Regions from separate parts of the Bradyrhizobium sp. USDA3516 genome, predicted to be linked through region 3. Evidence: predicted binding sites of a transcription regulator. Region 3 holds the regulator's gene; each other region holds the start of a gene.
What was found. Region 3 encodes PhoB, which activates phosphate uptake and scavenging genes when phosphate is short. Its sites were predicted from a motif close to TGTCATNNANCTGTCAT; they were not measured.
Positions count from the first base shown of each region.

Region 1: the regulator PhoB is predicted to act here: its motif matches at 5,203-5,219, upstream of AC24YW_RS01670 (RNA degradosome polyphosphate kinase).
Region 2: the regulator PhoB is predicted to act here: its motif matches at 3,354-3,370, upstream of phnF (phosphonate metabolism transcriptional regulator PhnF).
Region 4: the regulator PhoB is predicted to act here: its motif matches at 2,522-2,538, upstream of AC24YW_RS24010 (UDP-2,3-diacylglucosamine diphosphatase).

Region 1 covers NZ_JBYGYN010000001.1:303,261-311,172, reverse strand. The annotation lists gene AC24YW_RS01685 (TonB-dependent receptor) at 1-186, shown strand, start outside; gene AC24YW_RS01680 (PepSY-associated TM helix domain-containing protein) at 234-1,418, shown strand; gene ppx (exopolyphosphatase) at 1,423-2,925, opposite strand; gene AC24YW_RS01670 (RNA degradosome polyphosphate kinase) at 2,941-5,130, opposite strand; gene AC24YW_RS01665 (P-loop NTPase family protein) at 5,281-5,958, opposite strand; gene AC24YW_RS01660 (CDP-alcohol phosphatidyltransferase family protein) at 6,050-6,592, opposite strand; gene purM (phosphoribosylformylglycinamidine cyclo-ligase) at 6,749-7,822, shown strand; gene purN (phosphoribosylglycinamide formyltransferase) at 7,837-7,912, shown strand, end outside.
Region 2 covers NZ_JBYGYN010000003.1:384,938-392,849, reverse strand. The annotation lists gene phnD (phosphonate ABC transporter substrate-binding protein) at 1-600, shown strand, start outside; gene phnE (phosphonate ABC transporter, permease protein PhnE) at 672-1,556, shown strand; gene phnE (phosphonate ABC transporter, permease protein PhnE) at 1,586-2,401, shown strand; gene phnF (phosphonate metabolism transcriptional regulator PhnF) at 2,589-3,320, opposite strand; gene phnG (phosphonate C-P lyase system protein PhnG) at 3,491-3,904, shown strand; gene phnH (phosphonate C-P lyase system protein PhnH) at 3,909-4,517, shown strand; gene AC24YW_RS12090 (carbon-phosphorus lyase complex subunit) at 4,522-5,625, shown strand; gene AC24YW_RS12085 (alpha-D-ribose 1-methylphosphonate 5-phosphate C-P-lyase PhnJ) at 5,622-6,518, shown strand; gene phnK (phosphonate C-P lyase system protein PhnK) at 6,511-7,308, shown strand; gene phnL (phosphonate C-P lyase system protein PhnL) at 7,331-7,912, shown strand, end outside.
Region 3 covers NZ_JBYGYN010000002.1:858,666-866,577, reverse strand. The annotation lists gene AC24YW_RS09965 (ATP-binding protein) at 1-468, shown strand, start outside; gene pstS (phosphate ABC transporter substrate-binding protein PstS) at 619-1,632, shown strand; gene pstC (phosphate ABC transporter permease subunit PstC) at 1,767-2,756, shown strand; gene pstA (phosphate ABC transporter permease PstA) at 2,761-3,606, shown strand; gene pstB (phosphate ABC transporter ATP-binding protein PstB) at 3,603-4,424, shown strand; gene phoU (phosphate signaling complex protein PhoU) at 4,436-5,152, shown strand; gene phoB (phosphate regulon transcriptional regulator PhoB) at 5,175-5,882, shown strand; gene AC24YW_RS09930 (GcrA family cell cycle regulator) at 6,139-6,651, opposite strand; gene AC24YW_RS09925 (acetylornithine transaminase) at 7,110-7,912, shown strand, end outside.
Region 4 covers NZ_JBYGYN010000008.1:62,749-70,660, forward strand. The annotation lists gene AC24YW_RS24000 (threonine/serine dehydratase family protein) at 1-579, opposite strand, end outside; gene AC24YW_RS24005 (glycosyltransferase family 4 protein) at 643-1,686, opposite strand; gene AC24YW_RS24010 (UDP-2,3-diacylglucosamine diphosphatase) at 1,686-2,498, opposite strand; gene thiD (bifunctional hydroxymethylpyrimidine kinase/phosphomethylpyrimidine kinase) at 2,677-3,477, opposite strand; gene AC24YW_RS24020 (PAS domain S-box protein) at 3,835-5,778, shown strand; gene AC24YW_RS24025 (Lrp/AsnC ligand binding domain-containing protein) at 5,881-6,126, shown strand; gene AC24YW_RS24030 (c-type cytochrome) at 6,136-7,059, opposite strand; gene AC24YW_RS24035 (CHRD domain-containing protein) at 7,207-7,626, shown strand; gene AC24YW_RS24040 (cystathionine gamma-synthase family protein) at 7,714-7,912, opposite strand, start outside.

The DNA.
Region 1 (7,912 bases), on a different contig from region 3:
CCGACCTGGACGAGGCTCGACCTGGGCGCGCGTTACAACACACGCATCAACAATCGGCCCGTCACGGTTCGCGCGCTGGTCCAGAACGTGTTTGACACCAATTACTGGGCAGGCGTGGCGAGCTTCTCCGCACTGGCGCAAGGCTCGCCGCGAACCCTGCTCTTGTCGATGTCGACAGATTTCTGAGTCGGTGGGCTAAGGCGTAGATCAGGCGCTGACGACGGGTGCTCTGAATGGACGAAACGGTCAGGGCGTCACGACAAGACGGCTCGGCGTCCGCCCGATCTAGGAGCGTGCCTGGACGCGCGCGGTGGGCGCTGCTCTGGACCCACCGTTGGTTCGGATTGATCGGCGGCATCGTGGTGGTGCTGATCGGTCTGACCGGAAGCTTCATCGTGTTCTATCGGGAGATCGATGTTGCGCTGAATCCGTCGCTCTATGCTCCTGAGGGTCCGGAGCAAAGCCTCACGTTGTCGGAGGTGATGCGCGCCGCCTCGGCAGCGGATCCCGCGCCGATTGCCACGATCCTGGCGCCGGACCGGATCTGGCCGGTCTGGATCGTGATCCATTCGCACGAGACCGCGCCAGGCAGCTACCCGAACCGGTGGACGACCATGGTCGATCCTTCGAACGGGAAGGTGCTAGGGCGGCGCGACTACGCCAACGCATTCGCGCTCAAGGTTTATCGTCTCCACTTCACGCTGTTGCTCTACGAGTTTTGGGGCAGGGAGCTGGTCGGCGCGGCCGGAATCGTGCTGCTCGGTCTCACGATCTCAGGCCTCTTCTTATGGTGGCCGAAGCCTGGACGATTCTGGCGATCGATCTCGGTCCGTAAGAATGTTTCGCTGCTTCGATTTGCTCTGGATGTTCACAGTGCAGCAGGCTTCTGGGCGCTGTCCGTGCTCATGTTGATCTCTATCACCGGCATCGGCATCGTCTTTCCCGCCGTCGTGCGTCCTATCGTCGGGCTTCTGTCGCAGCCGACGCCTGATCGCTCGCCGCGAGTCGAAATGCCGCCTCCGGCAGGGACTCCGCTGCTCTCACCTGACGTGATCATGCGACGAGCTCAGGAGGCCAAGCCGGGCGGCAGCACGGTCACGATGCTGAATCCGCCGACCGCAACGCGCAACACGTGGCGGGTGCAATTCCGTCCCGATGGGGCTGATCCCGCCGTGCGGTCGCGCGGGGCGATCTGGCTCGATCCATGGAGCGGTGCGGTGGTGCAGGACCGCACGCCGGGTACCATGTCGATGGGGGACCGCTATCTGGCTGAGCAGCTCTGGCTTCATAACGGCGCGACGTTCGGATTCGCAGGGCGTCTGCTGGTGTTCGCAGCCGGGTTCGCACCGCTTGTCCTCTTCGTCAGCGGCGCGATGATGTGGCTCAAGAGACGGCCCGGAAAGATGAGGCCCGGCTGAGAGGTCAGCGCCTGACGATTGAACCGGCGCGGCCGATCAGGCGGGCGAGCTGACGGAAGCGGCTGCCGACGCGGTCGGCGACGAGATCGCCGAGCCGGTGCTCGAACACCAGCATCAATTGGCGGCCCTGGCTGCGGAAATGCGTGGCGGGCAGCACGCCGGGACGTGCGGCCGAGATCAGATGCGCGACGCGGAACGCAGCGCCGAGGAGGCGCGCGCGTTCGAGCTGGGCCGGCGTCAGCAGCTCCTGCATCGTGACCGGCGGCTGGTTTTCCTCGCTGAGGCCGGCATAACGATAGAACACCGACAGGCCGACGAAGGCGCGTTCGGTGTGGGTGATCGCGCCGAAATTGCCGTTGACGACGAGGCTCAGCGTCTGCTCGCCGCGATGATCGGGATGCACGCGCCAGCCGATGTCGGAGAGCAGGCACGCGGTGTGGCGGAGGCGGCGGTCCTCTTCCGTCTCGCGCAGCTTGACGACGCGCACCAGGCGGTCGGTCCAGCCAATCAGCTCGCGCGCGTGCCTGGCCGAACGCGACAGCAGCTGGTTCAGCTCCTCGGCCGCGCAGATCAGCCCGTCCTTGTTGCGTTCGGTCTCGGGCAGCTTCTCGTGCAGCAGGCCCTCGCGCACGCCGAAGGTGGAGAACACGATGTTCTTCGGCTTCGCGACGCGGATGATGTGCTCGAGCACCAGCGCCGCATAGGTGAGCAGAGGGCGCCGCGCATCGGCGACGATCTCGATGTCGGCAAGCATGTCGGCGGCGGCGAGGCGCCGCAGGCGGCGCGAGAAGTCGAGCGCCTCGGCCGCCGGAATGGAATAGCCGTGCATCACCTGGAGCGGATACCCGCTCTGGATGATGTGGATGCGCGCGAGCGCGCGCCAGGTGCCGCCGACGGCATAGAAGGTGCGGCCACGACCGGCGGTCAGCTGCGGCACGGCGTCGATCTCCTCGCGCACGATGCGGTCGGCGCGCTTGAGCGATTTGTGGGCGAGGTCCTGCAGCGCGAGGCCGCCGAGCGGCAGCGTCACGCCGCTGCGCACCGCGTTCTTGCGCACGTCGATCAGCTCGAGCGAGCCTCCGCCGAGATCGCCGACGATGCCGTCGGGAAGGTGGATGCCGGAGATCACGCCGAGCGCCGACAATCGTGCTTCGCGCGGGCCCGACAGGATTTCGATCTTCACCGCGCAGATCCGCTCGGCCTTGGCGATGAAATCGGGACCGTTGGAGGCGTCGCGGCACGCCGCGGTCGCGATCGCGAACACGCGTCCGACCTGCATCACCCGGCACAGCGCGCGAAACCGTTTCAGCGAGGTCAGCGCCTTGTCGACGGCGTCGGGCGCGAGCAGGCCCGTGCTCTGCACCTCGCGTCCGAGGCCGCACAGCGTCTTCTCGTTGAAGATCGGTATGAGGCTGCGCGCCAGCGCCTCGTAGACGACGAGGCGTACCGAGTTGGAGCCTATGTCGATAACCGCGACACTCGAGCCGCGCTTGCGCGGCCGCTTCACGTCGCAAATCCCCGATCAGGATTGATGACGTTCGTTCCGGCGCGTGAGACGACGCGGCGAGGATTCCTTGAGCGACTTTCCACGGCCAGACAGACTCGGATTCGTCATGAAGTAGTTGTGGACGTTGAAGGGCTCCTCGCCCTTCGCGGTCTTCATACGCGTTGAAGACCCATCCGGCAACAACTGCCAGCTCTGCTCGTTGTCCTTCAAGTTCGCGACCATGATCTGTTCGAGAACCTGCTGATGCACCGTCGGATTTTGCAGCGGGCACAGCACCTCGACGCGGCGGTCGAGGTTGCGCGGCATCATGTCGGCCGACGAGATATACACAGCCGCTTTCGCGCTCGGCAGTCCCTGACCCATGCCGAAGCAGTAGATTCGGCCGTGTTCCAGGAAGCGGCCGATGATCGACTTGACCCGGATGTTCTCCGACAGGCCCGGAATGCCCGGCCTGAGGCAGCAGATGCCGCGCACCACGAGCTCGACCTGGACGCCGGCCTGGGAGGCTTCGTAGAGCGCATCGATGATGTCGGGGTCGACCAGCGCATTCATCTTCATCCAGACCGCGCCGGGACGGCCATGCCGCGCGTGCGCGGTCTCGCCCTGGATGTGCTCGATGATGCGCTTGCGCAAGGTCAGCGGCGACACCGCCATCTTTTCCAGATCGCTGGGCGCGGCATAGCCGGTGATGAAATTGAACACGCGGGCGGCGTCGCGGCCGATCGTCGGGTCCGAGGTGAAGTAGGACAGGTCGGTGTAGATGCGCGCGGTGACCGGGTGATAATTGCCGGTGCCGGTATGGACGTAGGTCGTCAGGCTGCCGCCCTCGCGGCGCACCACCATCGAGAGCTTCGCGTGCGTCTTCAATTCGAGGAAGCCGTAGACGACCTGTACGCCGGCGCGTTCGAGATCGCGCGCCCAGCGGATGTTGGCTTCTTCATCGAACCGCGCCTTCAGCTCGATCAGCGCGGTGACTGATTTGCCGGCTTCGGCCGCTTCGGCGAGCGCACGCACGATCGGTGAGTTGTTGGAGGTGCGGTACAGCGTCTGCTTGATCGCAACGACGTCGGCGTCGCGCGTGGCCTGCTGCAGGAATTGCACGACGACGTCGAACGACTCGTAAGGGTGGTGGACGATCAGGTCTTTCTGCCGGATCGCGGCGAAGATGTCGCCGCCATGCTCGCGCACGCGTTCGGGATGGCGCGGCACGTACGGGGTGAATTCGAGGTCGGGGCGGTCGAGGCGGGTGAGCTGCGAGAGCTCGTTCATCGCCTGCACGCCGTCGACCAGGAACACCTCGTCGTCGGCGGCCGAGAGCGCGTGCTGCACGAAGCTGCGCAGCTGCTCCGGCATCTTGGCGTCGATCTCGAGCCGGATCACCGATCCGCGGCGGCGGCGCTTCAGCGCGGTCTCGAACAGGCGGACGAGGTCTTCGGCCTCTTCCTCGATTTCGAGCTCGGAATCGCGGATGATCCGGAAGGCGCCCTGGCCGTGCAGATTGTAGCCGGGGAATAGGCGGTTGATGAACAGGGCGGTGGCCTGCTCCAGCGAGATCAGGCGCACGGTGCCTTCGGCCGGCAGGCGGATGAAGCGGTCGATCTTGCCGGGCATGCGGATCAGCGCATTCATCTGCCTGCCGTCGGCGGCGCGCGTGAGCTGCAGCGCGATGGTGAAGCCGAGGCTCGGAATGAACGGGAAAGGGTGGGCCGGATCGATCGCGAGCGGGGTCAGGAGCGGGAACACGTTGTGGAGGAAGTAGTCCTCGATCCAGGTTCGTTCCGCCTTGGTGACGTCCTTGCCGTCGACCAGCACGATGCCGACCTCGGCCAGCGTGCCGCGCAGGTCGCGCCAGATCGCCTGCTGGTCGGAGGCGAGCTGGGAGACGGTGCGGTTGATCAGCGCGAGTTGCTCGGACGGCGTCAGGCCGTCGGGGCTGCGCTCGGCGATGCCCTCGCGCACCTGGGCCTTGATGCCGGCGACGCGAACCATGAAGAACTCGTCGAGGTTATTCGCCGAAATCGACAGGAATCGCACCCGCTCCAGCACGGGGTGGCTCGGATTGACCGATTCCTCCAGGACGCGGCGGTTGAAATGCAGCCAGGACAGCTCGCGGTTGATGAACCGCTCGGGGCTCGACGCGATTGCCGGAAGGCTCTCGGTTTCCGGAGCTTTCTCTTTCGTTTCAACAGCTTGCGCAGAGTCCATCAGAAGTCGATCCATCCAGTTCACCCCAATTGCGACTTACGCGCAAAATCGGCGGGAGCATGTGTTAGCGCGATGACGTTTCGATGACATTGATGTTCCGCCGCCGCGTCGGTCAAGCGGGCTTCGGTCCGCCTTGGGGGAGGCGGCCGGTCAGGCGTCCCGGAGCAGCTCGGCGGCGAGCGCCCGGGTGACCGGGCGGCCAAGCCGCAGGGCTTCGCTGTCGAGCAACTCGACGGCCCGCCGGGCGGCGGCCGAGGACCGCTCCAGGCGAGTCGCGAGGTAGCCGACCACGCTCTCGTCTACACTGAGCTGGCGGTCGGCGCAGAACTTGACGATGAGGCCGCGGAACAGCTGGTCGTCGGGCGGCAGCAGAGTTACCACCGGAATGGCCCGCAGGCGCGAGCGCAGGTCGCGAAGCTCGATCGGAAGCACGGCCGGTGCCTCGCGGCCGGTGAAGAGGACGTAGGCGCCGTCCTCGCGGGCGAGGTTCATCAGATGAAACAGGGCGCGCTCGTCAAAGTCCCCCGCCTTGAGATCCTCGACCACCAGCGCGCCGGTGGCCAGCGCGCCGGGCACGCTTGCGGCCGTCAGCGCATTGGCCGTGGTCGAGCGGGCGCCTGATACCTCGGCCCAGATCGCGGCGAGATGGCTCTTGCCGCTTCCTTCCGGGCCCGCCAGCCACATGATCCGGTTCGGCCATTCCGGCCAGCTGTCGATGAGGCCGAGACCGGCCGCATTGGCGGGGCCTTCGAGGAAGTTGTCCCGGCTGAGGCTCTCCGCATGCGGAAGTGCAAACGCCAATTGTCGGGGATGAACGCGGCCTGCCACGCTTGCTTTGCTCCATGCCGGCGCGCCGGCCCGTTCCGAGAGAATGCGACTTGATCGAGCGGAGATGGCCTTTACGAGGCCGCTTCCACTTTCATTTGGCCTCGATCGTGCTCATGTGCCGCAGCCACTCGACGAGATAGAGCGACACGGAGGAGAGCGTGAAGACCGTGACGAGACCCATCAGGATGATATCATAAGGCGCGGGCTTGAAGCCGAAGGCAAGCGCCGCCAGCACCAAAGCTGCGAACGCCACTTGTGCGACCGTGTTGAGCTTGGACACTTTCGACGGTTTCATCTCGACCGGCCGGTCGAACAGCCAGGACACGATCACGGCGGCGACGATCATGATGTCGCGCGAGACCACCAGGATCACGATCCAGCGCGGGATCGCGCCCCAGATGCCGAGCGCCATGTAGATCGAGACCAGCAGCGCCTTGTCGGCGAGCGGATCGAGCAGGGCGCCGAGCTCGCTCGTCATGTTGAAGCGCTTGGCCAAAAAGCCGTCCACGGCATCGCTGATGCCGGCGATCAGGAAGACGGCGAACGCGACCTCCATTTGGCTCGATACGATGGCCCAGACGATGATCGGGACCAGCATGATGCGGCCCAGGGTAATGATATTCGGAATACTCACGAAAGCGCTTCCCGGCACCGGTTCTGACCTCAAATCCGGCCCGTTGCAGGCTGAACCGGTTGATATGTCTACATAGTATAGCGGGGAGCGCCATGCGAGCCATTGCGCGTCCCCGGAATTCGACGTAACCAGCCGCAAACCCACTGGAAATCGGGCATGACCGACCGCAAAAACGGCCTCACTTACGCCGATTCAGGCGTCGATATCGACGCGGGCAACCGCCTGGTCGACCTGATCAAGCCGATGGTGCGCGCCACCGCCCGGCCGGGCGCCGATGCCGAGATCGGCGGCTTCGGCGGCCTGTTCGACCTCAAGGCGGCCGGCTTCAAGGACCCGGTCCTCGTGGCCGCGACCGACGGCGTCGGCACCAAGGTCAAGATCGCGATCGACACCGGCCTGCATGGCGGCATCGGCATCGACCTCGTCGCCATGAGCGTCAACGACCTCGTGGTCCAGGGCGCCGAGCCGCTGTTTTTCCTGGACTATTTCGCCTGCGGCAAGCTCGACCCCGAGGCCACGGCCGCCATCGTCGCGGGCGTTGCGGAGGGATGCCGCGAATCCGGCTGCGCTTTGATCGGCGGGGAGACCGCCGAGATGCCCGGCCTCTACAAGGACGGCGACTACGATCTCGGCGGGTTTGCCGTCGGCGCGGCCGAGCGCGGTACCTTGTTGCCGCGCAAGGACATCGCCGCGGGCGACGCCGTGATCGGTCTCGCTTCGTCCGGCGTGCATTCCAACGGCTTCTCGCTGGTCCGCAAGATCGTCGAGCAGGCGGGACTCAGCTTCGATGCGCAGGCACCGTTTGCGCCGGTCATGACGCTCGGCGGCGCGCTGCTGACGCCGACCAGGCTGTACGTCAAATCCTGCCTGCGCGCGATCCGCGAGACCGGCGCGGTGAAGGGGCTTGCCCACATCACCGGCGGCGGCTTCACCGACAACATCCCGCGCGTGCTGCCGAAGCATCTCGGCGTCGGCATCGACCTGGCACGCCTGCCGGTGCTGCCGGTGTTCAAATGGCTGGCGGCCCAAGCCGGCATCGCCGAGCTTGAGATGCTGCGCACCTTCAATTGCGGCATCGGCATGATTGCGATCGTCGAGCCCGACAAGGTCGACAAGGTGATCGAGGTCTTCACCGACGCCGGCGAGACCGTGGCGCAACTGGGCACCGTGATCCCGGCCGAGGGCGAGCACCGCGTCGTCTATAACGGCCATCTCGACATGGCAGTATAATGACTGGCGCTGTGATGAAGCGCCGCGTCGCCATCCTGATCTCCGGACGCGGCTCCAACATGGCCGCGCTGATCAGGGCCGCCGCTGCCG
Region 2 (7,912 bases), on a different contig from region 3:
GCCGACGGCTCGACCGGCTACTACTCGGTGTTCTTCGTCAAGGCGAACAGCACCTACAAGAAGATTGACGACCTCAAGGGCAAGAACCTCGGCCTGGTCGATCCGAACTCGACCTCCGGCAACAACGTGCCGCGCTTCGAGCTCGACAAGATGGGCATCCACGATGCCGAGGGCTATTTCAGCAAGGTCGTCTTCACCGGCAGCCACGAGAACGCGATGCTGGCGTTGTCGCAAGGAACGGTCGACGTCGCGGCCAACCAGTGGACCACCGACGACGATTCGACACTGGCGCAGATGCTGACCAAGGGCATGCTGAAGAACGCCGATGGCACGCCGATGAAGAAGGACGATTTCCGCATCATCCACAAGTCGGCGCCGATCATCAACGGTCCTTACGCCTACAACTCCGACTTGCCGGACGACGCCAAGGCGGCCATCGCGAAGGCCTTCTTCGACGCGCCGACGAAGGACAAGGCGGCGTTCGATCGCCTCCAGGACGGCCAGAAGAAGGGGTTTAATCACGCCACCACCAAGGACTGGGATGGCACGATCGAGCTGATCAAGTTCGTCGACACACTGCGTAAGAAGAAGGCGTCCTGAGTTTCGGGACGAGGCACCTGGAGCCGGGTCGATGGACCCGGCTCTTTCTTTGACGGGACCTTCTCAGGCCGATGACAACAGCGGTTTCGATCCTCCCCGAGCAGCAGCTCGCCGCGCTGAACGCTGGCTATCGCCAGGCGGTTTCACGCAGGCGGCTTCGTCTCCTGTTGGGAGCGGGCGTGTTTGCCGCCGCGCTGGCTCTCGCCGCGATCGGCGCCGAAGTGAATTTGCGCACGCTTTTCACCTATTTCGGCAACTTCGTCAGTTATTTCGACCGCATCCTCACGCTCGACAGCGGCCAGCGGGTCTGGACCGATGTCGGCGAGTGGTTCTGGGGCTGGCGCAAATGGCTGAAGATGCTAGGTGAGACGCTGCTGATCTCCTATGTCGGCACGCTGATCGGTGCGACCTTCGCCTTTGCGCTCAATTTCTTCGCGGCCGAGAACACCTCGCCTGCGCCCTGGCTGCGCTTCGTCGTGCGGCGCCTGCTCGAATTCGCCCGCTCGGTTCCCGGGATCGTCTTCGCGCTCGTCTTCGTCATCGCCTTCGGGCTTGGACCGATGGCAGGCGTGCTGGCGATTGCGATCCACTCCACCGGTGCGCTCGGAAAACTGTTCTCGGAGATCGTGGAGAATGCCGACATGAAGCCGGTCGAGGGCATCCGCTCGACCGGGGCGAGCTGGCTCGCCTGCATGCGCTTCGCCATCGTGCCGCAGGTCACCGCCGGCTATGCCAGCTACGCGCTGCTGCGCTTCGAGATCAACGTCCGCGAAGCCTCGGTGATGGGATTTGTCGGCGCCGGCGGCATCGGCCAGGAGCTCGTCGTTGCAATTCGCAAATTCTATTATTCGGACGTCAGCGCCATCCTGCTCACCATCATCGTCACCGTGTTCCTCATCGACATCGCCACGGGCTGGCTGCGCGGCCGTCTGTTCGGCAAGGAGGCGCGGACGTGACGAAGTCGCAGGAGGTCGATACGCACCAGATGCGCGCGCGCTACCCCGATGTGTTCGACCGGCCGGCCTCGGCGCGCCTCGCGACGCCCGTTATGATCGCCGCGGCGCTCGCGATCCTGATCTATGGCCTCGTCGATCTCGACTTCTCGCCGTCGCGCTTCTTCGCCGGCCTCAGCCAGCTCGGCTGGATCAGCCTGATGATGATCCCGCCGGATCCCGGCTCCTCGCTGCCGGTCTACTTGAAGGCGCTCGGCGAGACGCTCTCGATCGCGCTGCTCGGCACCACGCTGGCGGCGGTGTTCGCGCTGCCGGTGAGCTTGCTTGCTGCGCGCAACATCGTGCCGTCGGGCATCCTGCGCTTTCCCGTCCGCCGCTTCCTGGATTCGATCCGCGGCGTCGACACCCTGATCTGGGCGCTGGTGTGGATCAACGTGGTCGGGCTCGGCCCGTTCGCCGGCGTGCTCGCCATCGCGGTGGCGGATTTCGGCGCCTTCGGCAAGCTGTTCTCGGAGGCGATCGAGAGCGCCGACCAGAAGCAGGTCGAAGGCATCCGCGCCTCCGGAGGCAGCGCCCTGCACGAGATCCGCTTCGGCTTGATGCCGCAGGTGCTGCCTGTCATTGCAGGCCAGGTGCTTTATTTCATCGAGTCCAACACCCGCTCGGCGACCATCATCGGCATCGTCGGCGCCGGCGGCATCGGCCTCCAGCTCGCCGAGCAGATCCGCGTGCTGGAATGGCAGAAAGTGTCGTTCCTGATCCTGATGATTCTGGTCGCGGTCGCCGCGATCGATTTCATCTCGGGCAAGCTACGCTTTGCGATTATTGGAAGGCGGGCTGTTGCGTAGCTTGCTTTTTCCCTTCTCCCCTTGTGGGAGAAGGTGGCGCGAAGCGCCGGATGAGGGGTGTCTTTCAGCGTGCTCAAGCGAGAATTGGACTCGCGGAGACATACCCCTCGCCCGTCTCGCCGCTATCGCGGCGAGCCACCCTCTCCCACAAGGGGAGAGCGGAAGAAGCGTGCCCGCGGCGAAACGCTCACCCGTTCTCCACCACAAACTCCACCCGCTCCGCGGCAAAGCGCGAGTGCTTCGTCATCAGCGGCTTGCCCGTGAGATCGTGGTCGGTGGCGTCGACCACCAGGATCGGTCGCCCCAGCGCCAGATCGAGCCGTGTGGCGTCCGTCGCGTCGACGATGCCGGCAGTGATTCGGGTCGCGCCGCGGCGATAGTCGCGGACACCGAAATGCTCCAGCAACTTCGTCATCGAGCGCGTCGCCGCGAACACGGCGCCCGCATCCGGGAACAGGTCGGCTGAGAGCCAGGTGGTAGAAACACAGATCGGCGTGCGGTCGGCGAGGCGAATCGCCTCGATCCGCACTAACGGCGCACCCGTCTTTAATCCCAATTCTCGTGCGAGCTCGCGCGTCGCGACGTCATCGGTCGCCTCGATCAGCCGGCCGTGCGGCTCGCGGCCATCAGCGCCGACGATCTCGGAGAAGCGCGTGCGCGAGCGCAGGGGATAGGCGAGCTTCTGCGCCTCGACATAGGTTCCGCTGCCGCGCTCGGCGCGCACCAGGCCGCGCTCGGCAAGGGCTGCCAGCGCGCGCCGCACGGTGTGGCGGTTGACGCGATAGGTCTCGGCGATCTCCATCTCGCCCGGCAATTTGTCGCCGGCCGCAAAGCGGCCGTCGGCGATGCCGCGCTCGATGCCGTCGGCCACGAGGCGCCATAGCGCGACGCCCGAGGAGGCTGTGTCCTGCATGCTCATGTCGCGGGAAGCCTACTCCAGAAATCACAGCATTGTCACGAAACAGTCATGGCGCGTCCGTATGAAGTTGTCTATTATCATAGACAACTTCGATGCGGCAAGTTCTGTAGAAGAGCTCGGTGGACCAGGTGAACCAGCAGACGACCCAGCAAGCCCAGCGCAAGGCCGCCATGGCCGTGCTGGCGCACGCGGAGGCGGGCGAGATCGCCGCTCGCCTCCGCAACTTGGCCCTCCCGGACCATCAGGATCTGCGCACGCCCGAGAGCGGCCTCGTCATGCTGCGCGGCCGGGTCGGCGGCGACGGTGCGCCGTTCAACCTCGGCGAAGCCACGGTGTCGCGCGCCGCGGTGCGGCTTGCCAGCGGCGAGGTCGGTTTCGGCTACACGCTCGGACGGAACGGCGAGAAAGCGCGGCTGATCGCGCTGTGCGACGCGCTGGTGCAATCCCGTGATTTCAGTGCGGCCGTCGAGCGCGACGTAATCGCGCCGTTGCGCGACCAGCTTATGATTCGCCGCAAGCAGGCGGCGGCCGAGACCGCCGCGACGAAGGTTGATTTCTACACCATGGTGCGCGGTGAGGGGTGAGGTCATGACCACGATTGCGGAGCTGCCACCGGGTTTCGCCGACAAGGTGCTGTCGGCGCAATCGACCTTTCGTTCGGTCATGGACGCCATGGCGCGGCCGGGCTCGGTGCAGCGCATCGTGCCGATGGCGGGCGCGCCGGGGCCTATGATGCGCGGCACCGCCGCGATCGCGCTGACGCTGTTCGACCACGACACGCCGCTCTGGCTCGATGCGCGGATGGCGGAGAGCTCGGACGTGACGAAGTGGCTGAAATTCCACACCGGCGCGCCGGTCGTGCAGGATTCGTCGATCGCCTCGTTCGCTCTCATCAGTGACGGTGGCGCCTTGCCTGCGCTCGAGCGCTTCGCGCTCGGTACCAGCGAGTATCCGGACCGCTCGACCACGGTCATCATCCAGATCGACAGCCTCGCCTCCGGACGCAGCTTCGAGCTTCGCGGCCCCGGTATCGACGGGATGGCGGCGCTGCAGGCGTCGATCAAGCCTTTCGACCTGTTCGAGCGCCTGCAGATGAACGAGGCGCTGTTTCCGCGCGGCATCGATGTGGTGCTGGTCGCCGATGACGCCGTGGTCGCGATCCCCCGCACCACGCGCATCGTGAGCAAGGGAAGTTAGAAGCATGTATGTCGCAGTCAAAGGCGGCGAACGCGCCATCGAGAACGCCCATCGTCTGCTCGCGCATAAGCGGCGCGGCGACCAGAGCGTTGCGGAAATCTCCCTTGACCAGATCTCGGAGCAGCTCGGCCTTGCCGTCGATCGCGTCATGAGCGAAGGCTCGCTCTATGACCGCGAGCTCGCATCGCTCGCGATCAAGCAGGCGCGCGGCGATCTGATCGAGGCGATCTTCCTGGTTCGCGCCTTCCGCGCCACGCTGCCGCGCTTCGGCGCCAGCGAACCGGTCGACACTGGCGCGATGCGGGTGCAGCGCCGGGTGTCGGCGACCTTCAAGGACATTCCCGGCGGCCAAATCCTGGGACCGACCTTCGACTACACCCACCGCCTGCTCGATCCATCGCTCGCCCAAGGTTTTGTGCCGGAGGCTCCGGCCGCGGCCGAAGCCTCCACCGCGCCGACCCCGCGCGTGACCGACATTCTCGGCCGCGACGGGCTGATCGAAGCATCGCCGGAAGCCGAGGACGGCGCCAGCGTCGGCGATCTCACCCGCGAACCGCTGAATTTCCCGGCGGATCGCGACTTGCGCCTGCAAAACCTCGCGCGCGGCGACGAAGGCTTTCTGCTCGCGATGGGCTATTCCACCCAGCGCGGCTATGGCCGCAACCATCCCTTCGTCGGCGAGATCCGCTTCGGCGAGGTGGAAATCGACTTTGTCGCGGAAGACGTCGGCTTCGCCGTGCCGCTCGGATCGATCGAGCTCACCGAGTGCCAGATGGTCAACCAGTTCAAGGGCTCCGCGACCGAGGCGCCGTGCTTCACCCGCGGCTATGGGCTCGCCTTCGGCCAGAGCGAGCGCAAGACCATGTCGATGGCGCTGGTCGACCGCGCATTGCGCGCCCGCGAGCTCGGCGAGGAGGCGCTCGCACCGGCGCAGGACGAGGAGTTCGTGATGTCGCATTCGGACAACGTCCAGGCGACCGGCTTCGTCGAGCACCTGAAGCTGCCGCATTATGTCGATTTCCAGTCCGAGCTCGGCCTGCTCCGAAAGCTGCGTCAGGAGTTTGCCGAGGCCAATGCGCCTGATGCCATGAAGGAGGCCGCGGAATGAACGCGCCCGCCTACAATTTCGCCTATCTCGACGAGCAGACCAAGCGCATGATCCGCCGCGCGATCCTGAAGGCGATCGCGATCCCCGGCTATCAGGTGCCGTTCGCCAGCCGCGAGATGCCGATGCCGTATGGCTGGGGCACCGGCGGCGTGCAGGTCACGGCCGCGATCCTGGGGCCGCAGGACGTGCTGAAGGTGATCGACCAGGGTTCGGACGACACCACCAACGCGATCTCGATCCGCAAGTTCTTCGCCAAGACGGCGGGCGTTGCGACGACGACGGCGACGGACGAAGCAACCGTGATCCAGACCCGTCACCGCATCCCCGAAACGGCGCTGAACGCGAACCAGGTGCTGGTCTATCAGGTGCCGATCCCCGAGCCGTTGCGCTTCCTCGAGCCGCGCGAGACCGAGACGCGGCGCATGCATGCGCTCGCCGAATACGGCCTGATGCATGTGAAGCTCTACGAGGACATCGCGCGCTTCGGCCACATCGCCACCGCCTACGCCTATCCGGTGAAGGTCAACGCGCGCTATGTGATGGACCCGTCGCCAACGCCGAAATTCGACAATCCCAAGATGGACAATTGCCCGGCGCTGCAATTGTTCGGCGCCGGCCGCGAGAAGCGCATCTACGCGATTCCGCCCTATACGCAGGTGGTGTCGCTCGATTTCGAGGATCACCCGTTCGAGCCCTACCGCTTCAACGCGCCCTGCGCGCTGTGCGGGGCGGAGAATTCCTATCTCGACGAGATCGTGACCGACGACAAGGGCGGCCGCATGTTCGTGTGCTCGGACACCGATTATTGCGAGGGTCGCCAGGCCGCCGGTCATCACGGCAGCCTCAGTGCCGCGCCGTACAAGGAGAAGGCTCAGGAGGCCACGAATGGCTGATCAGAATCTGATCGAGAACGACGAGCCGCTGCTGGTCGCGCAGTCCCTCAGCAAGTCGTTCGGCCGCATCAGTGCCTGCCGCGACGTCTCGTTCTCGCTCTATCCCGGCGAGGTGCTGGCGATCGTCGGCGAATCCGGTTCCGGCAAATCGACGCTGCTGCAGATGCTGTCGGGCCAGCTTGCGCCGAGCGCGGGCCATGTGTCGTACCGGATGCGCGATGGCGTCACCCGCGATCTCACGACGCTGGGCGAGGCCGAACGGCGCTTCCTGTTCCGCACCGATTGGGGATTCGTGCATCAGGATCCCGCACAGGGCCTGCGCATGGCAGTCTCGGCCGGCGCCAATGTCGGCGAGCGGCTGATGGCGGTGGGGTGGAATCATTACGGCCGCATTCGCGACACCGCGTCCGACTGGCTCACCCGGGTCGAGATCGACGTCGCGCGGATCGACGATGCGCCGCGCACCTATTCCGGCGGCATGCGCCAGCGCCTCCAGATCGCCCGCAACCTCGTCACCGAGCCGCGGCTTGTGTTCATGGACGAGCCGACCGGCGGCCTTGACGTGTCGGTCCAGGCGCGCCTGCTCGATCTCCTGCGCAGCCTGGTCGCCGAGCTGGACCTCGCCGTCGTCATCGTCACCCATGATCTCGCCGTGGCGCGCCTGTTATCGCACCGCGTGATGGTGATGAAAGGCGGCCGCGTCATCGAGACCGGCCTTACCGATCAGGTGCTCGACGACCCGCGCGAGCCCTATACCCAGCTGCTCGTCTCCTCGATCCTGCCGCCATGAACTTTACAATATGAGCTTTCCAATGACCGCCATGATCGAAATCACCGACGCCGGCAAGACCTTCACGATGCACCTGCAGGGCGGCATCGAGCTGCCGGTGGTGCGCGGCGTGACCTTCCAGGTCAATCCAGGCGAGTGCGTCGTGCTGTCGGGCCCGTCGGGCGCCGGCAAATCGTCGATCCTGAAGATGATCTTCGGCAATTACCGCTGCGACAGCGGCCGCATCGGCATCCGCCATCGCGGCAAGGTGGTCGATCTTGCCACCGCCGAGCCGCGCCAGGTGCTCAACGTCCGCCGCTCCACCATCGGCTATGTCAGCCAGTTCCTGCGGGCCGTGCCGCGGGTTGCGACCATCGACGTCGTCGCGGAGCCGCTGATCGTGAACGGCATGAGCCGGACTGAGGCACAGGCGCGCGCTGGCGAGCTGCTGCGTCGTCTCAATATCCCTGAACGGCTCTGGCAGCTTCCGCCTGCGACCTTCTCCGGCGGCGAGCAGCAGCGCGTGAACATCGCCCGTGGCTTCATCTCCGACCTGCCGATCCTGCTGCTGGACGAGCCGACCGCCTCGCTCGATGCGGCCAATCGCGCCGTGGTGGTCGAGCTG
Region 3 (7,912 bases):
GTCCCGATCATCCGCCAGGTCGCCGACGGGCTCGAGCCGCTGGCGCGTGAGCGTCAGGTCGAGGTAGACATCCACCTGCCGGAGCCGCCGGTGATGATCGCGGGGGACCGCGAGGAGCTGCTCCGCCTGTTTGAGAACCTGATCGAGAACGCGCTCAAATACGGCGCCTCCGGCGGGCGCGTCATCGTGTCGCTGACCTCGAGCGCCGCCGCTGAGGGTGCTCAGGAAATCCGGGTCACGGTCCGCGATTTCGGCCCCGGCATAGCGCCGGAGCACCTGCCGCGGCTGACCGAGCGGTTCTACCGCGTGGACGTCGGCGACAGCCGTTCGCAGGGCGGAACCGGGCTCGGATTATCGCTGGTGAAACATATTCTTAACCGTCATCGCGGCCGCCTTTTGATCGAAAGCGTGCCCAAACAGGGTGCCACCTTCACCGCCTGTTTTCCCCAGAACAAGACTCTGGCCTGATCGAATAATTCAAGCAATTTCAATTGCTTGAGGCCGTCATCCAACTGTCACGAAACCTTCGTAAAAGCACAGCCGACCGCCCCTAAAGCGGCGGCGCGGGGAGCGCGATCGGGCGCGGATGGCGCTTCGCTCCCCTGTATGGAGACCAGCATGAATTTCCTCAAAACCATGGTCGCTGCCGGCTTGGTCGCCGCATCGACGACGGTAGCCTTTGCGGCCGACATCACCGGTGCCGGCGCGACGTTCCCGTTCCCGATCTATTCGAAGTGGGCCGACGCCTACAAAAAGGAGACCGGCAACGGTCTGAACTATCAGTCCATCGGCTCCGGCGGCGGCATCAAGCAGATCCAGGCCAAGACCGTGACCTTCGGCGCCACTGACGCGCCGCTCAAGGCCGAGCAGCTCGAGAAGGACGGCCTGGTCCAGTGGCCGATGGTGATGGGTGCCATCGTCCCCGTCGTCAACCTCGAGGGCGTGAAGCCGGGCGAGCTGGTGTTCGACGGCGAGACCCTCGCCAACATCTATCTCGGCAAGATCACCAAGTGGGACGATGCCGCGATCAAGAAGCTCAATCCGACCGCGAAGCTGCCGTCCGAGGCCATCACCGTGGTCCGTCGTTCGGACGGCTCGGGCACCACCTTCAACTTCACCAACTATCTCTCCAAGGCCAGCGCGGACTGGAAGAGCAAGGTCGGCGAGGGCACCGCGGTGGAGTGGCCGGTCGGCGTCGGCGCCAAGGGCAACGAAGGCGTGTCGGGCAACATCAGCCAGACCAAGAACTCGATCGGCTATGTCGAATACGCCTATGCCAAGCAGAACAAGCTCACCCACACGGGTCTCGTCAACAAGGCCGGCAAGCCGGTGCAGCCGACCGTCGAGGCCTTCCAGGCGGCCGCTTCCAACGCCGATTGGTCCAAGGCTCCCGGCTATTACGTCATCCTGACCGAGCAGCCCGGCGAGAAGTCCTGGCCGATCACGGCGGCGACCTTCATCCTGATGCACAAGTCCGCCACCGACAAGGCGGCCGCGCAGGAAGCGATCAAGTTCTTCCGCTGGGCCTTCAAGAACGGCGGCAAGATGGCCGAGGAGCTCGACTACATCCCGATGCCGGACAGCGTCGTCCAGCAGATCGAGAAGACCTGGGCTGCCGAGATCAAGAGCTAAGGCGCTATACGTGTCCCGGACACGGTTCCGGGATGCTGCAAGATCTCCGCTCCGGATCGGCCTCCTGCCGTATCCGGAGCGCGCCACCAACAACAAGCGTAAATAAACGGGTATAGGGGATCGGCGTGGCTGAGATGGCTGTTGAGAGCAATGTGATTGATGCTGCCGGTCCATATGATCGCGCCAAGGCCTTGAGCGCATTCAAGCTCGGCGACGTCACCTTCTACTGGATCACGCGGTTGTCCGCGATCTCGGTGCTGCTGATCCTCGGCGGCATCATCATCTCGCTGATCGTCGGCGCCTTCCCGGCCATCCAGCAGTTCGGCATCTCCTTCCTGTGGACGCAGCGCTGGGCGCCCTCGGCCGATCCGCCGGTGCTCGGCGCGCTCGGGCCGATGTACGGCACGCTCGTCACCTCCTTCATCGCGATGCTGATCGCCATTCCCGTCGGCCTCGGCATTGCGATCTTCCTCACCGAGCTCTGCCCGCAATGGCTGCGCCGTCCGATCGGCATGGCGATCGAGCTGCTCGCCGGCATTCCCTCGATCATCTACGGCATGTGGGGCTTCTTCGTGCTTGGCCCGTTCCTGGCCAACACCTTCCAGCCCTTCATGATCAGGGTGTTCGACGGCGTCCCCGTGCTCGGCGCGATCTTCGCGGGCCCCCCGTCCTATCTCAGCCTGTTCAACGCCGCGCTGATTCTCGCCATCATGGTGCTGCCCTTCATCACCTCGATCTCGGTCGATGTGTTCAAGACGGTGCCGCCGGTGCTGAAGGAAGCCGCCTATGGCGTCGGCTGCACCACCTGGGAAGTCGTCCGCAGCGTCGTGATCCCCTACACCCGCGTCGGCATCATCGGCGGCGTCATGCTGGCGCTGGGCCGCGCGCTCGGCGAGACCATGGCGGTGACCTTCATCATCGGCAACTCGTTCCGGATCTCCTCGTCGATCTTCGCGCCGGGCACGACCATCTCGGCGGCGATCGCATCCGAGTTCGCCGAGAGCGACGGCCTGCACCAGTCCGGCCTGATCCTGCTCGGCCTCCTGCTGTTCGTGCTGACGTTCTTCGTGCTCGCGGCCGCGCGGCTGATGCTGATGCGTCTGGAAACCAAGGCGGGGAAGTGAAGCCATGAACCCGATCTATGCACGTCGCCGCCGCTGGGACATCGTCATCCGCGGCCTCTGCATCGCCGCCGCCGCCTTCGGCGTCACCTGGCTCGCGCTGATCCTGATCACGCTACTCTACAACGGCCTGGCCGGGCTCAACCTCCAGGTCTTCACAGCGGACACGCCGCCGCCTGGATCGACCGAGGGCGGCCTGCGCAACGCCATCGTCGGCTCGCTGATCATGACCGTGATCGGTGTCGGCATCGGCGCGCCGCTCGGCCTGTTCGCCGGCACCTATCTCGCCGAGTACGGCCGCAACGACAAGCTGACCTCGGTGATCCGCTTCATCAACGACATTCTCCTGTCGGCACCCTCGATCATCATCGGCCTGTTCATCTATGGCGCGGTGGTGGTGCCGATGCGCGGCTTCTCGGCGATTGCAGGCGCGCTGGCGCTTGCCGTCATCGTGATCCCGGTCGTCGTGCGCACCACGGAGGACATGCTGCTGCTGGTGCCGAATCCGCTGCGCGAAGCTGCCAGCGCGCTGGGTCTGCCGCGCTCGCTGGTGATCAGGCGAATCGCGTACCGTGCGGCGCGCGCCGGCCTCATCACCGGCGTGCTGCTCGCCACCGCCCGGGTCGCCGGCGAGACCGCGCCGCTGCTGTTCACCGCGCTGTCGAACCAGTTCTTCAGCCTGGGCCTGGACAAGACGATGGCCAACCTGCCGGTCACCATCAACAACTTCGTGCAGAGCCCCTACGCCTACTGGAAGCAACTCGCCTGGAGCGGCGCGCTGCTGATCACCCTGACCGTGCTTGCCCTGAATATTGGCGCGCGCATCCTTGGCGCCGAGAGGACTGCAAAATGAGTGAAATGTCTGTTTCCGTCAGCGCACCGACCGTTCATCCCGGCTCGCAACCCCTGCCCGAGGCGCCCGCCAAGGTCACGGCGCGCAACCTCAACTTCTACTACGGTGACCACCACGCGCTGAAGAACATCAACCTGACGCTCGGCACCAACCGCGTCACGGCGTTCATCGGCCCGTCCGGCTGCGGCAAGTCCACCCTGCTGCGCATCTTCAACCGGATGTACGACCTCTATCCGGGCCAGCGCGCAGACGGTCAGCTGTTGCTCGACCATACCAACATCCTCGACCCCAAGCTCGATCTCAACCTGCTCCGCGCCCGGGTCGGCATGGTGTTCCAGAAGCCGACGCCGTTCCCGATGACGATCTACGAGAACATCGCCTTCGGCATTCGTCTCTACGAGAAGATCTCCAAGTCCGAGATGGACGGCCGCGTCGAGAAGGCGCTGCGCGGCGGCGCGCTGTGGAACGAGGTCAAGGACAAGCTCAATGCCTCCGGCCTGTCGCTCTCCGGCGGCCAGCAGCAGCGCCTCTGCATCGCCCGCACCGTCGCGGTGCGGCCCGAGGTGATCCTGTTCGACGAGCCTTGCTCGGCGCTCGACCCGATCTCGACCGCCAAGGTCGAGGAGCTGATCCAGGAACTGTCCGAGAACTACACGATCGCGATCGTGACCCACAACATGCAGCAGGCGGCGCGCGTCTCCGACAAGACCGCCTTCATGTATCTCGGCGAGTTGATCGAGTTCGACGACACCAGCAAGATCTTCACGTCGCCGAGCGATCGGCGCACGCAGGATTACATCACCGGCCGGTTCGGCTGAGGAGACGGAACATGGGTTCTGAACATACCGTAAAGGCCTTCGACAGCGACCTTCAGGAGCTCACCCGCCTGGTCGCCGAGATGGGCGGCATCGCCGAGCGCATGATCGTCGATTCCGTCGACGCGCTGATCCGTCGCGACGTCGCGCTCGGCCAGCGCGTCGTCACCACCGACGGCGAGCTCGACGCGCTGCAGAAGCGCATCGAGGAGCGCGCCGTGCTCACCATCGCCCGCCGCCAGCCGATGGCCGTCGACCTGCGCGAGATCGTCGGCGCCATGCGCGTTGCGACCGATCTCGAGCGCATCGGCGATCTCGCCAAGAACATGGGCAAGCGCGTCGCGGCGCTGGAGACGGATTTCCATCCGCTCAAGCTGTTCCGCGGCCTGGAGCACATGACCGACCTCGTGCAGCAGCAGGTCAAGAGCGTGCTGGATGCCTACGCCGCGCACGACCTGCCGGCGGCGATGGCGGTGTGGAAGGGCGACGAGGAAGTCGACGCCATCTGCACCTCGCTGTTCCGCGAGCTCCTCACCTACATGATGGAGGATCCGCGCAACATCTCGTTCTGCATCCACCTGATGTTCTGTGCCAAGAACATCGAGCGGATCGGCGACCACGCCACCAACATCGCCGAGACCGTGTTCTACATGATCGAGGGCCAGGCGATCACCGACAAGCGGCCGAAGGGCGACATGACGACCTTCGCCACGACGGTGCCGAATACCTGACGACTTAAGGAGCTACGACCACATGGGCGCACGCATTATGGTGGTTGAGGACGAGGAAGCTCTCACCGAGCTTCTTCGCTACAACCTCGAAGGCGACGGCTATGACGTCGAGACGGTGATGCGCGGCGATGACGCCGACACCCGCCTCAAGGAGCACATTCCCGATCTGATCGTGCTCGACTGGATGCTGCCGGGCCTGTCGGGCATCGAGCTGTGCCGGCGGCTTCGGACCCGCCCCGAGACCAAGCAGCTGCCGATCATCATGCTCACCGCGCGCGGCGAGGAGAGCGAGAGGGTACGTGGGCTTGCCACCGGCGCGGATGATTACATCGTCAAGCCGTTCTCGGTGCCGGAGCTGCTCGCGCGTGTGAAGGGCCTGCTCAGGCGCGCGAGCCCCGAGCGCCTCGCCACCGTGCTCGCCTATGGCGACATCGAGCTCGACCGCGACAAGCGCCGCGTGGCGCGCTCGGGCCGGCCGATCGATCTCGGCCCGACGGAATATCGTCTGCTGGAGTTCTTCCTGGAGCATCCCGGCCGCGTATTCTCGCGTGAGCAGCTGCTCGACAGCGTCTGGGGCCGCGACATCTACATCGACGAGCGCACCGTCGACGTCCATATCGGCCGTTTGCGCAAGCTGCTCAATCTCGGCCGCGAGCAGGACCCGATCCGCACCGTGCGCGGCGCCGGCTACGCGCTGGACGATCGCTTCGCGAAGGCTGAGCAGACGTAAGATTTGGAGGCCGGGGGATTTGGCGGACTACCGCTACGATCCCGGCCGTCATCCCGTGGCGCGCGGAGCGCAAACCCGGGATCTCAGCGCGAGCGCTCGTCGCGATCGACCACAGCACCTCGTTTGGCGAAGACTCGGAGTGACCATCTCGCGCAACAATTGCGCCCTGTGGTAATGATCCCCGCGTGCGCGGGGATGACACCGAGTTGGTGGAGCCGTCAACGTGTGACGGCTGCGATCAGCTAGATCAACAAACTCACCGCGTGCCCGGCTTCGGGGCTGCGCGACGGCGGTCCGCTGCGGGCTGATAGGCCACGCGCGAATGCTGGGCGCAGTAGGGCAGGCCTGAGAGCGCCTTGCCGCCGCAGAAGAAGAAATCCGGGCTCGAGGGATCACCGACCGGCCAGTGGCAGGTCGCCTCGTTCAATTCCAGCAGCGACAGCCGCTGGCTCATCGGCACCACGTTGTCGTAGGTCACCGGCTCGGCTTCCAACTCGACCTCGAAGGCCTGCGCCAGCGCGGTGTTGCCGCGCGCGACGGGGCGGGTCACCCGCATCATGTGCTGTGCGGGCCGTGCCTTGCGCGGCCGCGGCGCTGCCGATGAAGGGCTCTTGGCGCGGCCGGACAGGCCGAGCCGGTGCACCTTGCCGATCACGGCATTGCGGGTCACATTGCCGAGCTCCGCTGCGATCTGGCTGGCCGAAAGTCCGGCCTCCCAGAGCTTCTTCAGCTGCTCGACGCGATCATCGGACCAGGTCAAAACCGTCATTGCACCCTTTCCCTCGCTGCGCGCCAGCCATCCTGGGGGCTTCGCAGCGAATGCTTAGCCTTGAAAAACCCGTGCCGTCAGAATCCCTTAAGGCTCGCCGGGCGCGCTCAAGACGCCCGAACGTTTACGCCGGTACATGAGGACTTCTGGGATCAGAACTGCTGCACGAGATGTCGTATCTGACAGCCCAAACGCTACAATATGGCGTGACTCCCGCGCAAGAGTCCGCCGACTCGCTTCCACATGTTCCGTGGTGAAAAACCCGCAAAATCGGCACCGCAAGACTACGGAATCAGTGTTTCGCGAGGCTTTCCGGGCGGCATTGACACCCGTCTTGCCAGGCATAAGATAGTGACACGTGCCGCCCTTAAAAGGCGGCACGTTTCGTTTTCCGGGGCCGGTCGATGGTGCGTTGCCCAATGCATGTCTCACACGGTCCGCAACATTTAAGTGACGTCATGACTAACAGCGCAGCGCCGCATTTGCTCCCCGTTTTCGCCAGGGCCGACCTCGGTTTCGAGCGCGGCGAAGGCTGCTGGCTGATCGCGACCAATGGCGAGCGCTATCTCGATTTCACCTCGGGCGTGGCGGTGAATGCGCTCGGCCACGCCCATCCCGCGCTCGTCAAGGCGTTGCAGGAGCAGGCGACCAAGCTCTGGCACATGTCGAACCTGTTCCAGAGCCCTGACGGCGAGAAGCTCGCGAGCCGCCTCTGCAACGAGAGCTTCGCGGACTTCGTGTTCTTCTGCAATTCCGGCGCCGAGGCGCTGGAGGGCGTGATCAAGCTGGTGCGCCACCATCATTTCTCGAAGGGGCATCCGGAACGTTACCGCATGATCACCTTCGAGGGTGCCTTCCATGGCCGCACGCTGGCGACGCTCGCCGCCACCGGGTCTGCGAAATATCTCGAGGGCTTCGGTCCGCCGATGGACGGCTTCGATCAGGTGCCGCATGGCGACCTCGATGCCGTGAAGAAAGCGATCGGCCCGCACACCGCCGGCATTCTCATCGAGCCGATCCAGGGCGAGGGTGGCGTTCGTGCCGCACCTCACGCCTTCTTGAGGGCGCTGCGCGAACTCTGCAACGAGCGCGGCCTGTTGCTCGCCTTCGACGAGGTGCAGACCGGCATGGGCCGCACCGGCGAGCTCTTTGCCTACAAGCGCACCGGCGTCACACCGGACGTGATGTCGCTCGCCAAGGCGCTCGGCGGCGGCTTCCCGATCGGCGCGGTGCTGGCGACCGCGGACGCGGCAGAAGGCAT
Region 4 (7,912 bases), on a different contig from region 3:
CGCGATCAGGCCGCCGCCGGAGGCCGGCGCCACCACGATGTCGGGGCTAAGGCCGAGGGTTGCCATGTCCTCGGCGATCTCGCGGCCGGCGGTGCCCTGCCCTGCGATCACGAAGGGATCGTCGTAGGGCTTGACCAGCGTCGCACCGCGCTTCTCGGCGATGCCGCGCGAGATCGCTTCGCGGTCGTCCTTGTCGCGGTCGTACAGCACGACCTCGGCGCCGTAGGATTTGGTGCGCTCGCGCTTCGACAGCGGGGCATCCGCCGGCATCACGATGGTGGCCTGCATATCCAGGATCTTTGCCGCCGCCGCCACGCCCTGCGCGTGATTGCCGGAGGAGAACGCGACGACGCCGCCGGCGCGCTTGTCCTGCGGGATCGAGAACACCTTGTTGAAGGCGCCGCGAAACTTGAACGAGCCGGTGCGCTGGAGCATCTCCGGCTTCAGGAACACTTTTGCACCGACGCGCTCGTTGAGCACGGGAAAGGACAACAGCGGGGTGCGGATGGCGTAAGGCGCGATCACGCGCGCTGCGGCATCGATGTCGGCAGGGCCGACCGGAAGGAGCTGTTCGGTCATGGCGGAATGCTATCGCGGCCGATCATGCCCCGGCAAGACACCTCCGCGAGAGGATTTCTTGCCTCAAGCCACGAAACGCGGCTGTTCCGCGCCATTTCGGCCGGGCAACACCGCGCCGACAGCCTGGATGCTGTCGATAAAGACCTTCGCCGAGGCTTCCCAGGTGTAATTGGCGGCAAAGGCGACGCAATCCTGCCGGGAGATGTCGAGCGCGGCAAAGCAGGCATTGCGCAGATCGTGATCGAGCGCTCCGACCGGCGCGTCGCCGATCACGTCGAGGGGCCCCTTCACGGGGAAGGCCGCGACCGGCAGGCCGCTCGCCAGCGCCTCCAGCAGGACCAGACCGAACGTGTCCGTCTTGCTCGGGAACACGAACACGTCGGCGGCCGCATAGATATCCGCCAATTCCTCGCCGTGCTTCTCGCCGAGGAAGATCGCATCGGGATAGGCCTCTTCCAGCGCGGCGCGCGCCGGGCCGTCGCCGACGATCACCTTGGTGCCGGGCAGGTCGAGGTCGAGGAACGCCTCGAGATTCTTCTCGACTGCGACGCGGCCGACCGACAGGAACACGGGTGCCGGCAGGCAGAGATCGACGACGCGGGGGTGGAACAACGTCGTATCCACGCCGCGCGGCCACAGCACGACATTGTCGAAGCCGCGCTCGGTCAGTTCGCGTGCGAGCGCCGGCGTCGCCGCCATCACGGCGCGGCTGGCGCTGTGGAAGCGCCGCAGCGCCCGCCAGATCAGCGAGCCCGGGACCGGGACGCGGGCGCGGACATATTCGGGGAAGCGGGTGTGGAAGCTGGTCGTGAACGGCAGCTTGCGCTGGCGGCAATAGCGGCGGACCATCAGGCCGATCGGCCCTTCGGTCGCGATGTGGATGCTGTCCGGCCGCGCTTCCTCGATCAACCCGGCGATCCGGGCCGGGCGCGGCATGGCGAGGCGCACGTCGCGATAGCTCGGCATGGCGAAGGTGCGGAATGATTGCGGCGTCAGGAACGCGAACTCGACTCCGAGCCCCTTGGCGGCATCAGCCAGCTTGGTCAGCGTCCGAACCACACCGTTGACTTGCGGGTGCCAGGCGTCGGTCGCGACCAGGATGCGCATCAGGCTGCCCTTGCCGCGACCTGTGGCACCTGCTCCGGCTTCTGCAAATGATCCGCCCAGGTGATGATCTCGAAATGGCCGTCGTCGTGCTCGACCAGGGCCGTGCAGCTCTCCACCCAGTCGCCGCAATTCATGTAGCGGATGCCGGCCTCGTCGCGGATCACGGCGTAATGGATGTGGCCGCAGATCACGCCGTCGGCGTCGTGACGGCGCGCTTCGGCCGCGAGCGCCTGCTCGAAGGCGCCGATATAGTTGACGGCGTTCTTGACCTTCTGCTTGGCCCATTGCGACAGCGACCAATAGGGCACGCCGAACAGCCGGCGGAAGAAGTTGACCAGGCGGTTCATCTGGATCGCGAAGTCGTAGGCCTTGTCGCCGAGATGAGCGAGCCAGCGCGCGTTCTGCACCACGAGATCGAAGATGTCGCCGTGAATGACGAGATAGCGCTTGCCGTCGGCGCCGGTGTGAACCGTGTTCTCGACCACGTCGATGCCGCCGAAATGCGTGCCGTAATAGTTGCGCAGGAACTCGTCGTGATTGCCGGGGATGTAGATGACCTTGGCGCCCTTGCGCGCCTTGCGCAAAAGCTTCTGGACGAGGTCGTTGTGCGATTGCGGCCAGTGCCAGCTCGATTTCAACGCCCAGCCATCGACGATGTCGCCGACGAGATAGATCGTGTCGGCATCATGGTAGCGCAGGAAGTCGAGCAGAAGATCGGCTTGTGAACCGCGGGCTCCGAGATGGACGTCGGAGATGAACAACGTGCGAAAGCGCCGCTCCGGGCTCTCGTCACTCACATCGTAACTTCCCATGCGCCAGCCTGTAACAATGTCCCGTGACAGGGGGATGACCGATTGAACCCTCGAGGCACCTTCAAATACGAATCACGCCTTGCCTCGCCCACCCCCGCGAATATCAGTCGCATGCGACAATCAGGCGACATGGCGCCGCAGGGGGTGCGAGACCCCGGAGGCCACGTCTACGGCACCGTCAGTAGAATTTGTGGAAATGATGGATCGGCCCATGGCCGTGGCCGACGCTGAAGCGGTCGGCGGCGGCGATCGCGGCGCTGATCCAGGCCTTCGCGTTGCGCACGGCGGCCTCGAGGTCCTCGCCCTTGGCGAGCCCCGCCGCGATGGCGGAGGACAGCGAGCAGCCGGTGCCATGGGTGTTGCGGGTGGCCACACGCGGCGCGGCGAGCGCGATCGTGGTCTCGGCAGTGACGAGATAATCGGTGCTCTCGGCGCCCTCCCCGTGCCCGCCCTTGATCAGGACGGCGCGGCAGCCCAGCGCCAGCAGGCGGCGTCCCTGGCTTTCGATCTCGGCCTCGCTCGCCGCCACCGGCGCATCGAGCAGGGCCGCAGCCTCCGGCAGATTCGGCGTGATCACGGCCGCCAGCGGCATCAGCCTGGTGCGCAGGGCGTCGACGGCCTCCGTGGCGAGCAGGCGGTCGCCGGAGGTCGCGACCATGACGGGATCGAGCACGACATGCCGGGGCGACCAGCGCGACAGCGCGGCCGCGATCGCATCGATGCTGGCGGCCTGGGCGACCATTCCGATCTTCACCGCGCCGATGTCGAGGTCGGAGAACACCGCGTCGATCTGCTCGGTGACGAACCCGGCCGGCACCGCGTGAATGCCGGTCACGCCGCGCGTGTTCTGCGCCGTCAGAGCCGTGATCACGGAGGCGCCGTAAACGCCGAGCGCGGCAAAGGTCTTCAGGTCCGCCTGGATGCCGGCGCCGCCGCTCGAATCGGAACCGGCGATGGTGAGTGAGACCGGGGTCGTCATCGCCGGAGACATGTGCTTGGGGAGGCTGCCATGGCCTGTCCTAGCGCGACCATGGAACGCCGGCAACCGCGCCGGGCCGCCGCCAAGCGTGATTCGCGAATCGATTGCGCGGACCGCGAATCAGTCGGACACAGCCGCGGACCACGGCCCGCAATGATGCGGGCTTAAAAATGCAACGGGCGCCGGACCCTTGCTATAGTCGCGTACCTTAGCGTGCTTCGCCTGTTACGCGAGACGTCGGGTGGTGGAACCGTCAGCGGACCTCATGTTGCGGGTCGCCCGGCCCGCAAGCCACCTGAACAAGACTCCTGGGGTGGAACGATGTGGGCCTTCTTCGAACGTCTCCTCGACTCGTCCATGCTGTCGCCGCACGGCATCTGCCTGTTGTGGGAGCCTGAGCTGATCTGGCTTCACGTCGTTTCCGACGCCTCTATTGCCGCCGCCTATTTCTCGATCCCGTTCGCCCTCGCCATCCTCGTCACCAGGCGGCGCGACCTCAAGTTCGGCTGGGTCTACTGGGCGTTCGCGATCTTCATCATGGCGTGCGGCCTGACCCACGTGCTGTCGATCTACACGCTCTGGGTTCCGATCTACGGCATCGAGGGCATGGTTAAGGCCGCGACGGCGGTCGCCTCGGTCTTCACCGCCGCCGCGCTCTGGCCGCTGCTGCCGAAGATCCTGACGATCCCCTCGCCGTTCGAGCTGCGACAGGTCCAGGCCGCGCTCGAGGAGGAGGAAATCAAGAGCCGCGACGCCACGCTGCTGCTGCAGCAGGTCCGGGACGCCCAGCGCGCGATGCGCGAGAGCGTGGCGCGCCTCACTGCGATCGTCGAGACCGCGGTCGACGGCGTCATCCTGTTCGATGCGCAGGACCGCATCCTGCTGTTCAATCCGGCCTGCGAGCGCCTGTTCGGCTACCGGGCCGACGAGGTGATGAACCGCAACGTCGGCATGCTGATGCCTGAGGCGGATGCGGCGCCCGACCGCCAGGCGCGGCATTTCGCGACGGGCGGCGAGGCCGTCGGCCTGCGCAAGGACGGCACGACGTTTCCGATGGAGCTGTCGGTCGGCGAGGCGCGCCAGGACGGCGAATTGATCTTCGTCGGCATTGTCCACGACCTCACCGCGCGCAAGCTGACCGAGCAGCAGCTTCAGCAGGCACAGAAGATGGAGACGGTCGGTCAGCTCTCCGGCGGCATCGCGCACGACTTCAACAATCTGCTGACCGTCATCATCGGCAATGCCGAGCATCTGAGCGAGCAGCTCAAGGCGAGGCCCGAGCTCAGGCGCTTTGCCGACGACATCTGCCAATCGGGCGAACGGGGCGCCGAGCTGACGCAGCGCCTGCTCGCCTTCAGCCGCCGCCAATTGCTGCGGCCTCAGACGATCGATTGCCGCAGCCTGCTCGATTCCATGTTCAAGCTGCTCAAGCGCACCTTGCGCGAAGACATCGAGATCAGGACGAGCTCGGGGCCCGGCGCGATCCTGGCCTTTGCCGACCGCGCCCAGCTCGAATCCGCCGTGCTCAATCTCGCGCTCAACGCGCAGGATGCCATGCCATCGGGAGGCCACCTCACGCTGGCCACCGAGCTGGTCACGATCGAGGATGATGATGGTGCCGTTCACCGGGAGGTCGCACCCGGCAGCTACGCCCTGATCGCGGTCACCGACGACGGCGAAGGCATGACGCCCGAGGTCGCCGCACGCGCGTTCGAGCCGTTCTTCACCACCAAGGAGGTCGGCAAGGGCTCGGGCCTCGGCCTCAGCATGGTCTATGGCTTTGCCAAGCAGTCGGGCGGCCATGTCTCGATCTACAGCGAGGCTGGCCTTGGGACCACGGCCAGGATCTACCTGCCGCGCGCGAGCACCGGCAGGTCGCACGCCGATCTTCCCGACGGCGAGGACACGGCGCCGCGAGGCTACGAGACGGTCCTGATCGTCGAGGACGATCCGTTCGTCCGCTCCTCCGTCATTCGCAGGGTGGAAGCGCTCGGATATCGCGTCGTCGCCGCGGTCAACGGCAAGGATGCCTTGCAGCAGCTGCAGAGCGATCCCGGCATCGACTTGCTGTTCACCGATATCGTGATGCCCGGCGGCATGAGCGGCTGGGAGCTCGCCAATCAGGCGCGGCGGGTGCGTCCCGGCCTGCCGGTCCTGTTCACCTCGGGCTACGCGCTGGAGACCCTGGTCGAGCAGGGCCGCGCGCAGGCGCAGGCGATCGTGCTGACCAAGCCCTACCGCAAGGTCGAGCTCGCCCAGCGGCTGAGGGATGCATTGGCGGCCGCAGCGGTCCCATCCTAGCATCGCGCCCGAATGCGCCTCGGATGGTCCAGCAAGTTCGCTTGCTAAATCCAGCCGGTTTTGGCCTATTAGCCGGACGAATACGCTTTCGGAGTGCCCGCGATGGTTCCTTTTTTCGTTCAGATCAAGTGCAAGCTCGGCCAGTCCTATACGGTGGCCAATGCGCTTGCCGAAGCCGAGATCGCCTCCGAGATCTACTCCACGGCCGGCCAGTACGACCTCCTGGTGAAGTTCTACGTCGACAACGACACCGACATCGGCCACTTCGTGAATGAGAAGGTGCAGGTGCTGCCGGGCATCCAGGACACCCTCACCATCATCACCTTCAAGGCGTTCGGCACGGGCTAGCGTTGCGGCTCAGCCGCCCTGCTTGCGCTTGGGCGGTGTCGGTCCCTGCACCGGCGGCAGCGACTTCAGATAGGCGGCCATCGCAGCGCGGTCTTCCGCGGTCAGCTGCGCCAGATTCTTGATCACCGGCCGCATCGCCCCCGAAGCGCTGTCGCCTTCGGGCATGTCGCCGGTCTCGAGAAAATCTGCGATATCCTTCTCGCTCCAGCTGCCGATGCCCTGCTGCGTGATGTTGGGCACCCAGCCCTCTCCTTCCGGATTGGGCCCGCCGGCAAAGCGCTGGCCGGCGATGATGCCGCCGAGCGCATTGCGCGGGCTGTGGCATTCGGCGCAATGGCCGAAAGCATTCACCAGATAGGCGCCGCGATTCCATTGCGGCGAGCGCGCGGCGTCCGTGACGAACGGCGCCGTGTCCATGAACAGCAATTTCCAGATGCCGATATTGCGGCGGATGTTGAACGGAAACGGCAGCGCGTGGTCGCCCACTGTGCCGGACACCGGCGGAAGCGTCTTCAGATAGGCAAAGAGATCGCGGACGTCGTCGACGCTTGCCAGACGATAGGACGTGTAGGGGAATGCGGGGAAATAGTGGGTGCCCGCGGGCGAGACGCCGCGCATCACGGCGTTGACGAAAGCGGCCTCGCTCCAGCGGCCGATCCCGTCGGCCAGGTCGGGGGAAATGTTGGGGACGTAGAACGTCCCGAACGGCGAGCCCAGCGCCAGCCCGCCGCCGAGCCGCAGGCGATCGGGCTGATTGGGAGTGGCATGACAGGACGAGCAGCCGCCGGCGTTGAACAGCTCCTGCCCGTTGGCAAGATCAGGGTTGCGTGTCGGCGCCGGCAAGGCCAGCGCGAGCGGGGCGGTCAGCCACCAATAGAGGGCGAACGCCGCGGCGGCGGCGATCAGGGCGGCAAGAAGCGTTCGTCGCAGCATTCGATCATTCCATCGTGAACGCGCGAACTTAAGGGTCATGCCGCGCCCGATCCAACCACGAATATTTTAGACGGCCCGGCTGTAATGCCGGAATAAACCGCATGACGCACTGTTTGAAGAGCAATCAGGCGTCAACAGGAGAGACCCATGACAAAAGCCGTTTTTGCCACACTGGTACTCGGAGCTGCCGTTGCGTTCTCCGGCCCGGCCAGCGCGGAAAAACTCAAGGCGACGCTGGACGGCAAATCCGAAGTCCCCGCCAACACCAGCAGCGCCACCGGAACGGCCGATCTGGACTACGACGCTGCCAGCAAGAAGCTGTCCTGGACCGTCACCTATTCCGGTCTGTCGGGCCCCGCCACCGCCGCGCATTTCCACGGGCCCGCCGAAGCCGGCAAGAACGCAGGCGTCGCGGTCCCGATCCCGAATGCAGCCTCGAGCCCGGTCAAGGGCGAAGCCACGCTCACCGACGCGCAGGCCGCCGATCTGCTCGGCGGCAAGTACTACATCAACATCCACACCGCCGCGAACCCGGGCGGCGAGATCCGCGGTCAGGTGACGAAGTAAAGCGAAAACGCGGGCTTCGTTGCGGAAAGGCCGGACGCAAGGAGGAAGCGTCCGGCCTTTTCGATTCGGGGCGAGGACCTGCCTCGCTCAAGCCGCGTTCAGCGCCTGCGCGAGATCGGCGATCAGGTCCGACGGATTCTCGATGCCGATCGACAGCCGGATCGTGGAATCGAGCACGCCGATCTTTTGGCGGATGTCGGCGGGAACGCCGGAATGGGTCATCGTCGCCGGCAGGCTTGCGAGCGATTCCGTGCCGCCGAGGCTCACCGCCAGCTTGAGGATCTGC